Streptomyces noursei ATCC 11455: one gene and its partner. The protein of the gene in region 2 interacts with the protein of the main gene of each other region in a pairwise test. Links are inferred from orthologs where the notes say so. Each region holds a gene or a part of one and is shown on either strand. Other genes may lie near its edges.

The links. The genes of interacting proteins can lie anywhere in the genome.
Region 1: the proteins of SNOUR_RS18795 (region 2) and mrdA interact in binary tests that used the Escherichia coli proteins (3 or more experiments, as listed by UniProt). The link is inferred for Streptomyces noursei ATCC 11455 from one-to-one orthologs.

Annotation. Positions count from the first base shown.
Region 1 is NZ_CP011533.1:6,166,864-6,172,186, forward strand. What follows is about bases 1,325-4,324. They hold mrdA (penicillin-binding protein 2), read left to right. Parts: upstream 1,325-1,753; coding sequence 1,754-3,895; downstream 3,896-4,324. Other genes in these bases: mreD (rod shape-determining protein MreD), read left to right, coding at 1,325-1,757; SNOUR_RS26160 (FtsW/RodA/SpoVE family cell cycle protein), read left to right, coding at 3,892-4,324. Also shown: rod shape-determining protein MreC, read left to right, coding at 84-1,013; more of mreD, read left to right, coding at 1,017-1,324; more of SNOUR_RS26160, read left to right, coding at 4,325-5,106; SNOUR_RS26165 (ATP-binding protein), read right to left, coding at 5,128-5,323. UniProt on the Escherichia coli protein: Catalyzes cross-linking of the peptidoglycan cell wall. Responsible for the determination of the rod shape of the cell. Is probably required for lateral peptidoglycan synthesis and maintenance of the correct diameter during lateral and centripetal growth.
Region 2 is NZ_CP011533.1:4,479,423-4,484,700, reverse strand. What follows is about bases 943-3,897. They hold SNOUR_RS18795 (transglycosylase domain-containing protein), read right to left. Parts: upstream 3,542-3,897; coding sequence 1,343-3,541; downstream 943-1,342. Other genes in these bases: SNOUR_RS18800 (GatB/YqeY domain-containing protein), read left to right, coding at 943-1,232. Outside these bases: SNOUR_RS18805 (metallophosphoesterase), read right to left, coding at 1-613; more of SNOUR_RS18800, read left to right, coding at 768-942; SNOUR_RS18790 (WhiB family transcriptional regulator), read left to right, coding at 3,923-4,267; ATPase BagB, read right to left, coding at 4,335-5,278. UniProt on the Escherichia coli protein: Cell wall formation. Synthesis of cross-linked peptidoglycan from the lipid intermediates.

The sequences.
Region 1 (5,323 bases), 1.7 Mb from region 2 along the record:
CAAGGCACAATGCTCAACCCCCGAACGAGACCGGCGGGGCCCGCAGCCGGCCGGTCCTACGAGGAAGGACACGGCCGCCGCACGTGAGGGACACACGAGAGAGCCGGCTGCTGCTGGTGCTGCTGGTCGCGATCGCGTTCGCGCTGATCACGGTCGATATCCGAGGCGGCGAACAGTCCCCGCTCGACGGTGCCCGGCAAGCCGCCGCCTCCGCCTTCGGCCCGGTGGAGCGCGGCGTGGCCCGCGTCGTCAACCCGGTCGGCAACGCCGTCAGCGCGGTACGCGACTCCGGCGACCGGCACAACCGCATCAGCGAGCTGGAACACCAGAACGCCGCACTGAAGCTCAAGCTCGGCTCCCCGGACCGCAACCGCAACCGCGCCGCCGAACTCGACAAGATCCTCAAGACCGCGGCCACCGGCCAGTACGCGATCAAGGGCGCCGAGGTCATCGCCATCGGGTCCGCGCAGGGCTTCTCCTGGACCGTCACCATCGACGCCGGCAGCAGCGACGGCATCGCCCGCGACATGACCGTCCTCAACGGCGACGGGCTGGTCGGTCGGATCACCACCGTCACCCCGCACACCTCCACCGTGCTGCTCGCCGCCGACCCGGAGTTCACCGTCGGCACCCGGATGGAGAAGACCAACGAGATCGGTTTCGCCAACGGCCAGGGCGTCCGCTCGCTCCGCGTCGAGCTGCTCAACGGCCGGGCCGACGTCAAGAAGGGCGACCGGCTGGTCACCTTCGGCTCCAGCAAGGACAAGCCGTTCGTGCCCGGGGTGCCGGTCGGCACGGTCACCAAGGTCGAGCCGCTCAACGGCGATCTGACCCGCACCCTCCAGGTCCGGCCGTTCGTTTCCTTCTCGTCGCTCGACGTCGTCGGCGTCGTCGTCCAGCCGCCCCGCAAGGACCCGCGGGACACCGTCCTACCGCCCCCGGTCAAGCCCAGGCCGACGCCGACGGTCACCGTCACGGCCACCCCCTCCGAGAGCGCTTCACCCAGGAGCTGACCGATGCGCATCAACCGGATCCTGCTCGCCACCCCGCTGGTGGTGGTCGCCCTGATCATCCAGGTCAGCATCCTCGCTAGACTCCAACTGCCGGGCGCCGTACCGGATCTGCTGCTGCTGGTCGTGGTCGGCCTGGCCCTGGTCTACGGCCATGTCGGCGGCTCGCTCATCGGCTTCGGCGCCGGGCTGCTGGCCGACCTCGCCCCGCCCGCCGACCACGCCATCGGCCGCTACGCCCTGGTCCTGTGCGTCATCGGCTACGTCGCGGGCCTGACCAAGCCGGACAACGGCCAGCACCGCTCGGCGACCCTGCCGCTGGTGGTCGTGATCGGCGCGGCCATCGGCTCGACGCTGATGTACGCCGGGGTCGGCTCCCTGGTCGGCGACACCGCCGCCCGACACGTCGGCCTGGTCGGGCTGCTGCTCAGCGCCACGCTCTACGACCTGTTGCTCGCCCCCTTCACCGTTCCGCTGGTGATGGCGCTGGCGCGCAGGACGGAGCACGATCCGCTGGCCACCGACGCCGGCGGCACCGCCGGCGGCCTCGGTCGGCACGGCTGGGGGCGCGGCGACGGCCGCTCCGGTGGGGTCGGTACGTGGACCGGGGGCTGGCTCACGACCGGCACCGGCCTCAAAGCCAGCCGCAACGCGATGAAGGCGATCCGCACCGGCCGGGTTCCCAAGCCGGCCCGTGGCGGACGCACCAAGGGGGTCAAGGGCATCAAGGGGGTCAAGCGCCTGTGAGCAACATTCCGGAGACGGGGAAGACCTCCCGCGTCACCATCCGGCTGGTCGCCATCCAGATCCTGGTCTTCTCACTGCTGGCGACGCTCGGCGGCCGGCTGTGGTATCTCCAGATCCGCAACGGCCAGGAGTACGCGGCCAAGGCCAGGTCCAACCACGTCCAGCAGGTCATCGAGCCCGCCACCCGCGGCTCCATCCTCGACGCCCGCGGCGTGCCGCTGGCCGACAACCAGACCCGGCTCGTGGTCTCCGCCAGCCGCACCGACCTGCTGAAGATGAAGGACGACGGCAAGGCCGTGCTCGCCCGGCTGGCCAAGGTGCTGGGCATGCCCGCGCAGGAGATCCGCAACAAGGTCCGGCTCTGCGACTCCAAGACCCCGCAGCCCTGCTGGAACGGCTCGCCCTTCCAGCCGATCCCGATCACCGACAAGGCCACCACCCAGCAGGCCCTGCAGATCCGCGAGCGCTCCGAGGACTTCCCCGGCATCAGCGCCCAGCCCACCGCCGTCCGCCGCTACCCGGCGCTCGGCAAGTCCAACACCGCCCAGGTCCTCGGCTACCTCTCGCCGGTCACCGACGAGGAGATCCAGCGGGCCAAGAACGGCGCCTCGCCGCTGCTGCGCTCGGACCAGGTCGGCCGGTCCGGTCTGGAGCGGCAGTACGACACCTTCCTGCGCGGCAAGGCCGCCGTCACCCGCTACGAGGTCGACAACCTCGGCCGGGTCATCGGGCAGGCCAACAGCGACAAGGGCCAGGCCGGTTCGACCCTGGTCACCAGCATCGACGCCCGCGTCCAGGCCATAGCGGAACAGCAGCTCGACAAGGCCATGAAGGACGCCCGCACCCAGGTGGACCGGAACACCGGCACCAACTACAAGGCCGACTCGGGTGCCGTGGTCGTCCTGGAGGCGAAGACCGGCCGGGTGGTGGCGATGGCCTCCAACCCCACCTACGACCCCAACGCCTGGGTCGGCGGGATCTCCGGCAAGGACTACGCCAAGCTGACCGGCAAGGACTCCAACTACCCGCTGCTCAACCGCGCCATCCAGGGACAGGCCGCCCCCGGCTCGATCTTCAAGGTCATCTCGACCTCGGCCGCGGTCAACGCCGGCTACCCCTTCGACGGCCACTACCCCTGCACCAGCTCGTACAGCATCGGCGGCCAGGTCTTCCGGAACTTCGAGGGCGAGTCGCAGGGCGACATCAGCCTGGGGCGGGCGCTGGAGGTCTCCTGCGACACCGTCTTCTACCGGCTCGGCCACGAGGAGTGGAAGAAGGACGGCGGCGACAAGCCCGTCCAGGACCCCCGCGACTGGTTCTACAAGACCGCCCACCAGTTCGGCCTCGGCAAGGAGACCGGCGTCGACCTCCCCAACGAGGTCAAGGGCCGGGTCCCCGACCGCCAGTGGAAGACCGCCTTCTGGAAGGCCAACAAGGACAGCTGGTGCGCGCACCCCAAGGACGCCAATGACTACGTCTCCAAGCTCGCCCGGGAGAACTGCCTCGAAGGCATGAAGCTGCACGCCTACGACTCGATCAACTACGCCATCGGCCAGGGCGACACCCTCGTCACCCCGATCCAGATGGCGACGATCTACGCGGCGCTCTCCAACGGCGGCACCCTCTACAACCCCACCGTCGGCAAGGCCATCGTCAGCCCCGACGGCAAGTCGGTGCAGACGATCCGGCCGAAGTCGCACGGCCATCTGCCGGACACCCCGCAGACCCTCCGGCAGATCGACGCCGCGCTCCAGGGCGTCACCGAGCGGGGCACCGCCGCCTGGCGCTTCCAGGGCTGGCCGCAGGACAAGATCCCGATGCACGCCAAGACCGGTACCGCCGAGGTCTACGGCAAGCAGACCACCTCGTGGTTCGCGACGTACACCAAGGACTACGCGATCGTGATGACCATCTCCCAGGGTGGTACCGGCTCCGGCGCCTCCGGCCCGGCCGTCCGCAACATCTACAACGCGCTCTACGGCGTCAACGACAAGGGCGAGATCGACGACAAGGCCGCGCTGCTCCCCAGGCCGGAGAGCAAGCTGCCCAAGATCGAGAGCGACGGCACCATCCTCTCGCCGCCCATCAAGCCGCCGGCCGACCCGTCGCCGTCCCCCTCCGGGAGCCCCCAGCAGTGACCACGCCGCTCTTCTCCCGGACCTTCTCCGTCCGCCGCTACGCCCCGGACCAAGGCGTCTGGGGCCGGCTGACGGCGCGTGACTCCGTGGTGCGCAGACTGGACTGGATACTGCTGCTGTCCTGCCTGGTGCTGTCCCTGATGGGATCGATCCTGGTCTTCTCGGCGACCCGCAACCGCACCGAACTCAACAAGGGCGACGAGTACTTCTTCTTCGTCCACCACCTGCTGAACACCTCCATCGGCATCGCGCTGGCCGGCGGCACCATCTGGCTGGGCCACCGCACCCTGCGCGGCGCCGTCCCGGTGCTGTTCGGCGCCTCGGTGCTGCTGGCGGTGCTGGTGCTGACGCCGCTGGGCGCCACCATCAACGGCTCCCGTTCGTGGCTCGCGATCCCCGGCGGCTTCTCGCTCCAGCCCGCCGAGTTCACCAAGATCACCATCACCCTGGGCATGGCGATGATCCTGGCGGCCCGGGTCGACGCCGGCGACCGCCCGCACCCCGACCACCGCACCGTCGTCCAGGCCCTGGGGCTGGCCGCCATCCCGGTGGGCGTGATCCTCCTGATGCCCGACCTCGGCTCGGTGATGGTGCTCGGCGCCATCATCCTCGGCGTGCTGCTCGCCAGCGGCTGCTCCAACCGCTGGATCCTGGGCCTGCTCGGCACCGGTGTCGTCGGCTGCGTGGCCATCTGGCAGCTCGGGCTGCTGGACGCGTACCAGATCGCCCGGTTCGCCGCGTTCGCCAACCCGAGCCTGGACCCGGCCGGCGTCGGCTACAACACCAACCAGGCCCGGATCGCCATCGGCGGTGGCGGGTTGACCGGCTCCGGCCTCTTCCACGGCAGCCAGACCACCGGCCAGTTCGTCCCCGAGCAGCAGACCGACTTCATCTTCACCGTCGCCGGCGAGGAACTCGGCTTCCTCGGCGCGGGCCTGATCATCCTCCTGCTCGGCGTGGTGCTGTGGCGCGCCTGCCGGATCGCCCGCGAGACCGGCGAGCTCTACGGCACGATCGTGGCCGCCGGTATCATCGCGTGGTTCGCCTTCCAGGCGTTCGAGAACATCGGGATGACCCTGGGCATCATGCCCGTCACCGGTCTGCCGCTGCCGTTCGTCTCCTACGGCGGCACCTCGATGTTCGCGGTGTGGATCGCCATCGGTCTGCTGCAGTCGATCCGCGTCCAGCGCCCGGTCTCCGCGTCCCGTTGACCGCGCGGCACCGCCGCGGGGTCAGCGTCCGGTGCGCAGTTCGAACCACAGGGACGTGGTGTGCGGCGGCCCCTCGAACGGGGTCGTCCCCCAGTCGTCGGCGAGCCGGCTGATCAGCAGCAGCCCGTGCGCGGGGTCCCGGTCGCCGGGCACCCAGGGGGCTCCTCCCGGTCGAGCGAGGTCGGGGCCGGGGGACCGTCGGAGGCCCTCGGAGGAC
Region 2 (5,278 bases):
ACTCCGGGCCGCCGGCGACCTCGGCGTAGCGGTCGCGCTTGATGTGCGGGTCGTCGAGGCCGGTCAGCGCGATCTCGGCGCCTTCCAGCTTCAGACGGCCGCGGGTGTTGGAGAGGTTGACCCAGCCCGCCGCGTCGAAGGCGTCGCGGAGGTCCTCCCACGGGTTGTGGACGGCGCCGACGACGGGGGCGTTGCCGTTCAGACCGTGCCGGCCCTGGACCTTCTCGACGAGATAGCGGGCGGGGTTGCGCAGCCGGGGGCCGTAGTAGTCGTTGGAGCCGAAGACGTAGGCGCCGGGGAACTCCATCAGGGGGCCCAGGGCGTCCAGGGTCTCCGGGACGCCGTCGGGGTCGGAGAGGTTGTCGCCGGTGTTGACGACGAAGTCGGGGCGGAGCCCTGCGAGCGACTGGAGCCAGCGCTGTTTCTTGCGCTGCCCGCCGACCATGTGGATGTCGGAGACCTGCAGGACGCGCAACGGCCGCATGCCGTGGGGCAGTACGGGCACGGTGACGCGTCGCAGGCGGAAGGAGCGGACTTCGAAGCCGGCGGCGTAGGCCAGGCCGGCCGCGCCGACCGCGGCAAGGGACAGGGGAACTCCGTATCGCGCGCGCATGGGTCCATCGTCGCAGAGAGGACGGGGGACGGGGAGACGTGATCTTGGCGGGGGCGGTGGGACGGGTGGGTCGTGCGGAGGCGGGCGGGTGTCGTGGGGCGCGCGGCGGGAAAAGGCGCGGCGGTTGTCGGTGGGGCGGGGCATACTCGACGGCATGACCACGCTCAAGGACAAGCTCAGGGACGACCTCACCGCCGCGATCAAGGCGCGCGACGAGCTGCGTTCCTCCACCCTCCGTCTGACGCTGACCGCGATCAACAAGGAGGAGGTGGCGGGCAGCCAGGCGCGCGAGCTGTCCGACGGCGAGGTCGAGAAGGTCATCGCACGGGAGGCCAAGAAGCGCCGCGAGGCCGCGGAGGCGTTCGACAAGGGCGGCCGGGCCGAGCAGGCCGAGCGCGAGCGGGCCGAGGGCGAGGTGCTCGCCGGGTACCTGCCCAAGCCGCTGACGGACGAGGAGCTGGAGTCGCTGGTCGCCGCGGCCGTGGCGGAGGCCGCCGGGGCCGGGGCCGAGGGGCCGCGGGCCATGGGCGCCGTGATGAAGATCGTCAACCCGCAGGTGGCGGGTCGGGCCGACGGCGGCCGGATCGCCGCGATGGTGAAGAAGCTGCTGGCCGGCTGAGGCCGGAGGCGACGGCCGGCCCGCGCGGCCGGTCGTCGTGGCATGGAGAAGGGGCGCCCTCGTCGTGGGGGCGCCCCTTCCTCGTGTTCGCCGTGCCGGTCAGGCCGCGCTCACCAACCGCCGTTCCCGCCGCCGAGGATGTCCGGGAAGCCGGGGATGTGCCAGCCGCCGCCGGGCTTGTTGTCGCCACCGCCGGGCTGGGGCTTCGGCTTCTGCTGGGGCTTGTCCTTGCCCTTGTCGCCGTCGTCGCCGTTGCCCTTGGGGTCGTCGAGCGGGACGGTCGGCAGGGCCGGGGCCGGGCGGCCGTCCAGCGCACCGGCCATCATGTCGCGCCAGATGGGGCCGGGGGTGTCGGCGCCGTAGACCTTGTCGTGCGCGACACCGCCGATGGTGATGTCGTACATCTGGCGCTGGTGCCGCGGGTCGCCGACCCAGACCGCGCCGGCCGCGTTCGGGGTGTACCCGACGAACCAGGCGGCGTAGCGGCTGTCCGTGGTGCCGGTCTTGCCCGCGCTGTCGCGGCCCTTGAGGCCGGCCTGCTTGCCGGTGCCGTCCTCGACGACGCCCTTGAGGAGGGCGTTGACGGTGTCCGCGGTCTTCTTGGACATCGCGCTGTGGCAGCTGGTCCTGGGGACGTTCAGCGCCTTGCCCTGCGCGTCGGTGATCGACTCGATGGCGACGGGGGAGCAGTAGGTGCCCTCGTTGGCGAACGTGGCGTAGGCCGTGGCCATCGTCAGCGGGGACATCTCCTGGATGCCGAGAGCCATGGACGGCACCTGCTTCAGCGGTTTGCCGTCGGCCGGTTGGATGCCCATCTTCTTGGCCATGGTGACCGCGGGGCAGACGCCCATGTCGCTGATCAGCTGCACGTAGTAGGTGTTGACCGACTTCGCGGTCGCCTCCTTCATGGCGTACGGGCCGACCTCCTTGGGGTCCTCGTTCTGGACGGTGTCGGTGCCGTTCCACTCGCCGGTGCAGGTCTGGACCGGCCGCGGGTAGGCCATCTTGAACGGCGAGGAGTACTGCTGGTACGGGCTGATGCCCTGCTCCAGCGCGGCCGCCGCGATGATCGGCTTGAAGGTCGAACCGGGCTGGTAGCCGGCCCCGCCGCCCATCTTGCGGTTGACCGAGAGGTTGATCTGGGTCTGGTTGGTGCCGAAGCCGTACGGCCGGGACTGGCCCATGCCGAGGATCTTGCCGGTGCCCGGCTGGACGACGGCGCCGGCCGCGGCGACCGGGTCGTCCTCGTAGACGTGCTTGCTCAGCGACGCCTGGATCGCCTTCTGGGACTGCCGGTCCAGGGTGGTGCGGATGGTCAGACCGCCCTGCATCCAGCGCTGCGAACGGATCTCACGGGTCGCGCCGAACGTCTTGTCGTTCAGCAGCACCTCGCGGACGTAGTCGCAGAAGAAGCCGGCGCCGTCGGTGGCGGTGATGCAACCGTTCTGCGGGCGGCTGATCTTGAGCTTGATCGGCAGGGCGGCGGCCGCGTCGGCCTCGGCCCGGGTGATGTTCTTCAGGTCGGCCATCCGCCGCAGGACGGTGTTGCGCCGCGCGGTCGCCGCCTGCGGGTGGTTGACCGGGTCGTACCGCGTCGGGGACTGGACGATGCCGGCGAGCAGCGCCGACTCCTCCAGGGTCAGGTCCTTGGCGTGCTTGCTGAAGTAGCGCTGGGCGGCGGACTCGACGCCGTACGCCTGCTCGCCGAAGAAGGTGATGTTGAGGTAGTTCTGGAGGATCTTGCGCTTGCCGAGCTTGTCCTCCAACTTGATCGCGTACTTCAGCTCCTTGACCTTGCGGCCGAGCGTCTGCTGGGTGGCCTGCGCGACCTTGTCCGGGTCGTCGCCGGCCTCCTCGATGAAGACGTTCTTCACGTACTGCTGGGTCAGGGTGGACGCGCCCTGGGAGACGCCGCCGGACTGGGCGTTCTTGTTGACCGCGCGCAGGATGCCCTTCACGTCGATCGCGCCGTGCGAGTAGAAGCGGGCGTCCTCGATGGCGACGATCGCCTGCTGGACGTACCGCGACATGTCCTTGAGGGGGACGACGGTGCGGTCGCGGGAGTAGACCGAGGCGATCTCGCCGCCGTCGGAGTCGAGGATGGTGGTGCGCTGACTGAGCGGCGGGGTCCGGAGGTTGGCCGGGATGTCGTCGAATCCCTCGACGGACGTCTTGGCCGCGAGGCCGAGCGCACCGGCCGCCGGGAGCGCGATCCCGGCGAGGACCGCTCCGGCGAGGACGCTGACACCGAGGAACTTGGCGGCCTGCTGGGTCCTGGACCGACCCCCGCCCGCGCGCTTCTTAGCCATGAGGGCACCCTACGTTCTCATTCGCCGGACAGGGGCGCACCTGTTCGTTTAGCCTGTTCCCACCTGCAGCAGCGGAACGGTTTCGCCTCAGTTCGTCAACCCCTACTCCCCGGTTGGGCACTGTCCCACATGTCCGCTGTGCGCCAGAAATCCCTTGCCACCGCAGCGAAGTGTCCCGCTTGGGAGGGAAGTGACGTATGTCGCACGGTCACTCCGTTGGGTGATCTGCCGCGTACGCATAGTCCGTTCGGGCCATTCAAGATTGGGCCCGAAGGGGGTGTTGCGCCCTGCCTGCCTTCCGTAACGTCCTCAACTGGCAACGGTGAATATGCCGTTTGCCGCCGTGGGGGAGCCTCGATTTGGGGAGAGGACGGCGCCAGCATGGGCTGGGTAACCGACTGGAGTGCACAGGCAGCCTGCCGCACTACCGATCCGGACGAACTATTCGTGCAAGGGGCGGCGCAGAACCGCGCCAAGGCGGTGTGCACCGGGTGTCCGGTGCGCACGGAGTGCCTGGCCGACGCCCTGGACAACCGGGTGGAGTTCGGCGTGTGGGGCGGCATGACGGAACGCGAGCGGAGGGCGCTGCTGCGCCGCCGTCCGACGGTCACGTCATGGCGTCGCCTGTTGGAAACCGCGCGTACGGAATACGAGCGCAGCACGGGCATGTTGCCGGTGGACTGCTCGGACGACGCCTTCGACGACGCGTACGCGGCGGTCGGATAGGCCCGTCGGCCGGGGAGGATCCGTCCGTCGCCGACCGGTCGTCGGCAGGCCGCGGGGCGGCCGTCGGTCAGTCGTCGGTCGCGGCCGGGCGCAGCGTGAGGCGGTCGCCGATCGCACGCAGGCCCGCGAGGTCGTGGACGTCGCCGGGCAACGCGGCGACCTCCGCCACCGGCACCTCGGGGTGCAGTGCGGTGAAGCGGTCGCGGGTGCGTCGTTCGCGCGCCAGGACCTGCATGCGTTCCGCGTGCAGCCGCAGGAGACCGGCGGCGAGTTGCGCTGCCGGGGTCGATGGGGATGCCGCATGCTCCGCGGCGGCGGGGGAGGGGCCGCCGGGGATACGTGATCCAGTCTTCCCGTCGGCGAGATCCACAATGCCGTCCGAACCAAGATTTTCCGCGAGCGGTGAACCGGCCTCGCCGTAGGGCGAGTTGGGGTCGTCGTTCGGCCCCTGCGGAGCCTCCTCCGCGTCCTGCGGCGCGTGGTCGGCGAGGTCCTCCGTCAGCACCTCCGCGGCGGCCAGCGCGCGCTCCGCGCTGAGTTGGGCCGCGCCGCTGCCGTGGACGCGGTTGAGCACCAGTCCGGCCAGCGGCATCTGCTCGGCCGCCAGCCGCTCGACGAAGTACGCCGCCTCGCGCAGCGCGTCCCGCTCCGGCGCGGCGACCACCAGGAACGCCGTGCCGGGCGCCTGGAGCAGGCGGTACGTGGCGTCCGCGCGGGTGCGGAAGCCGCCGAACATGGTGTCCATCGCGGCCACGAACGTCTGCACGTCGCGCAGGAGTTGACCGCCCATCAGCTTGCTGAGGGTGCCGGTCATCATCGACATGCCGACATTGAGGAACTTCATGCCGGCCCGACCGCCGACCTTCGCCGGCGCCATCAGGACGCGGATGAACTTGCCGTCCAGGAAGGACCCCAGGCGCTTGGGTGCGTCCAGGAAGTCCAGCGCGGAGCGGCTCGGCGGGGTGTCCACGACGATCAGGTCCCACGCGTCGCCGGCGCGGAGCTGGCCGA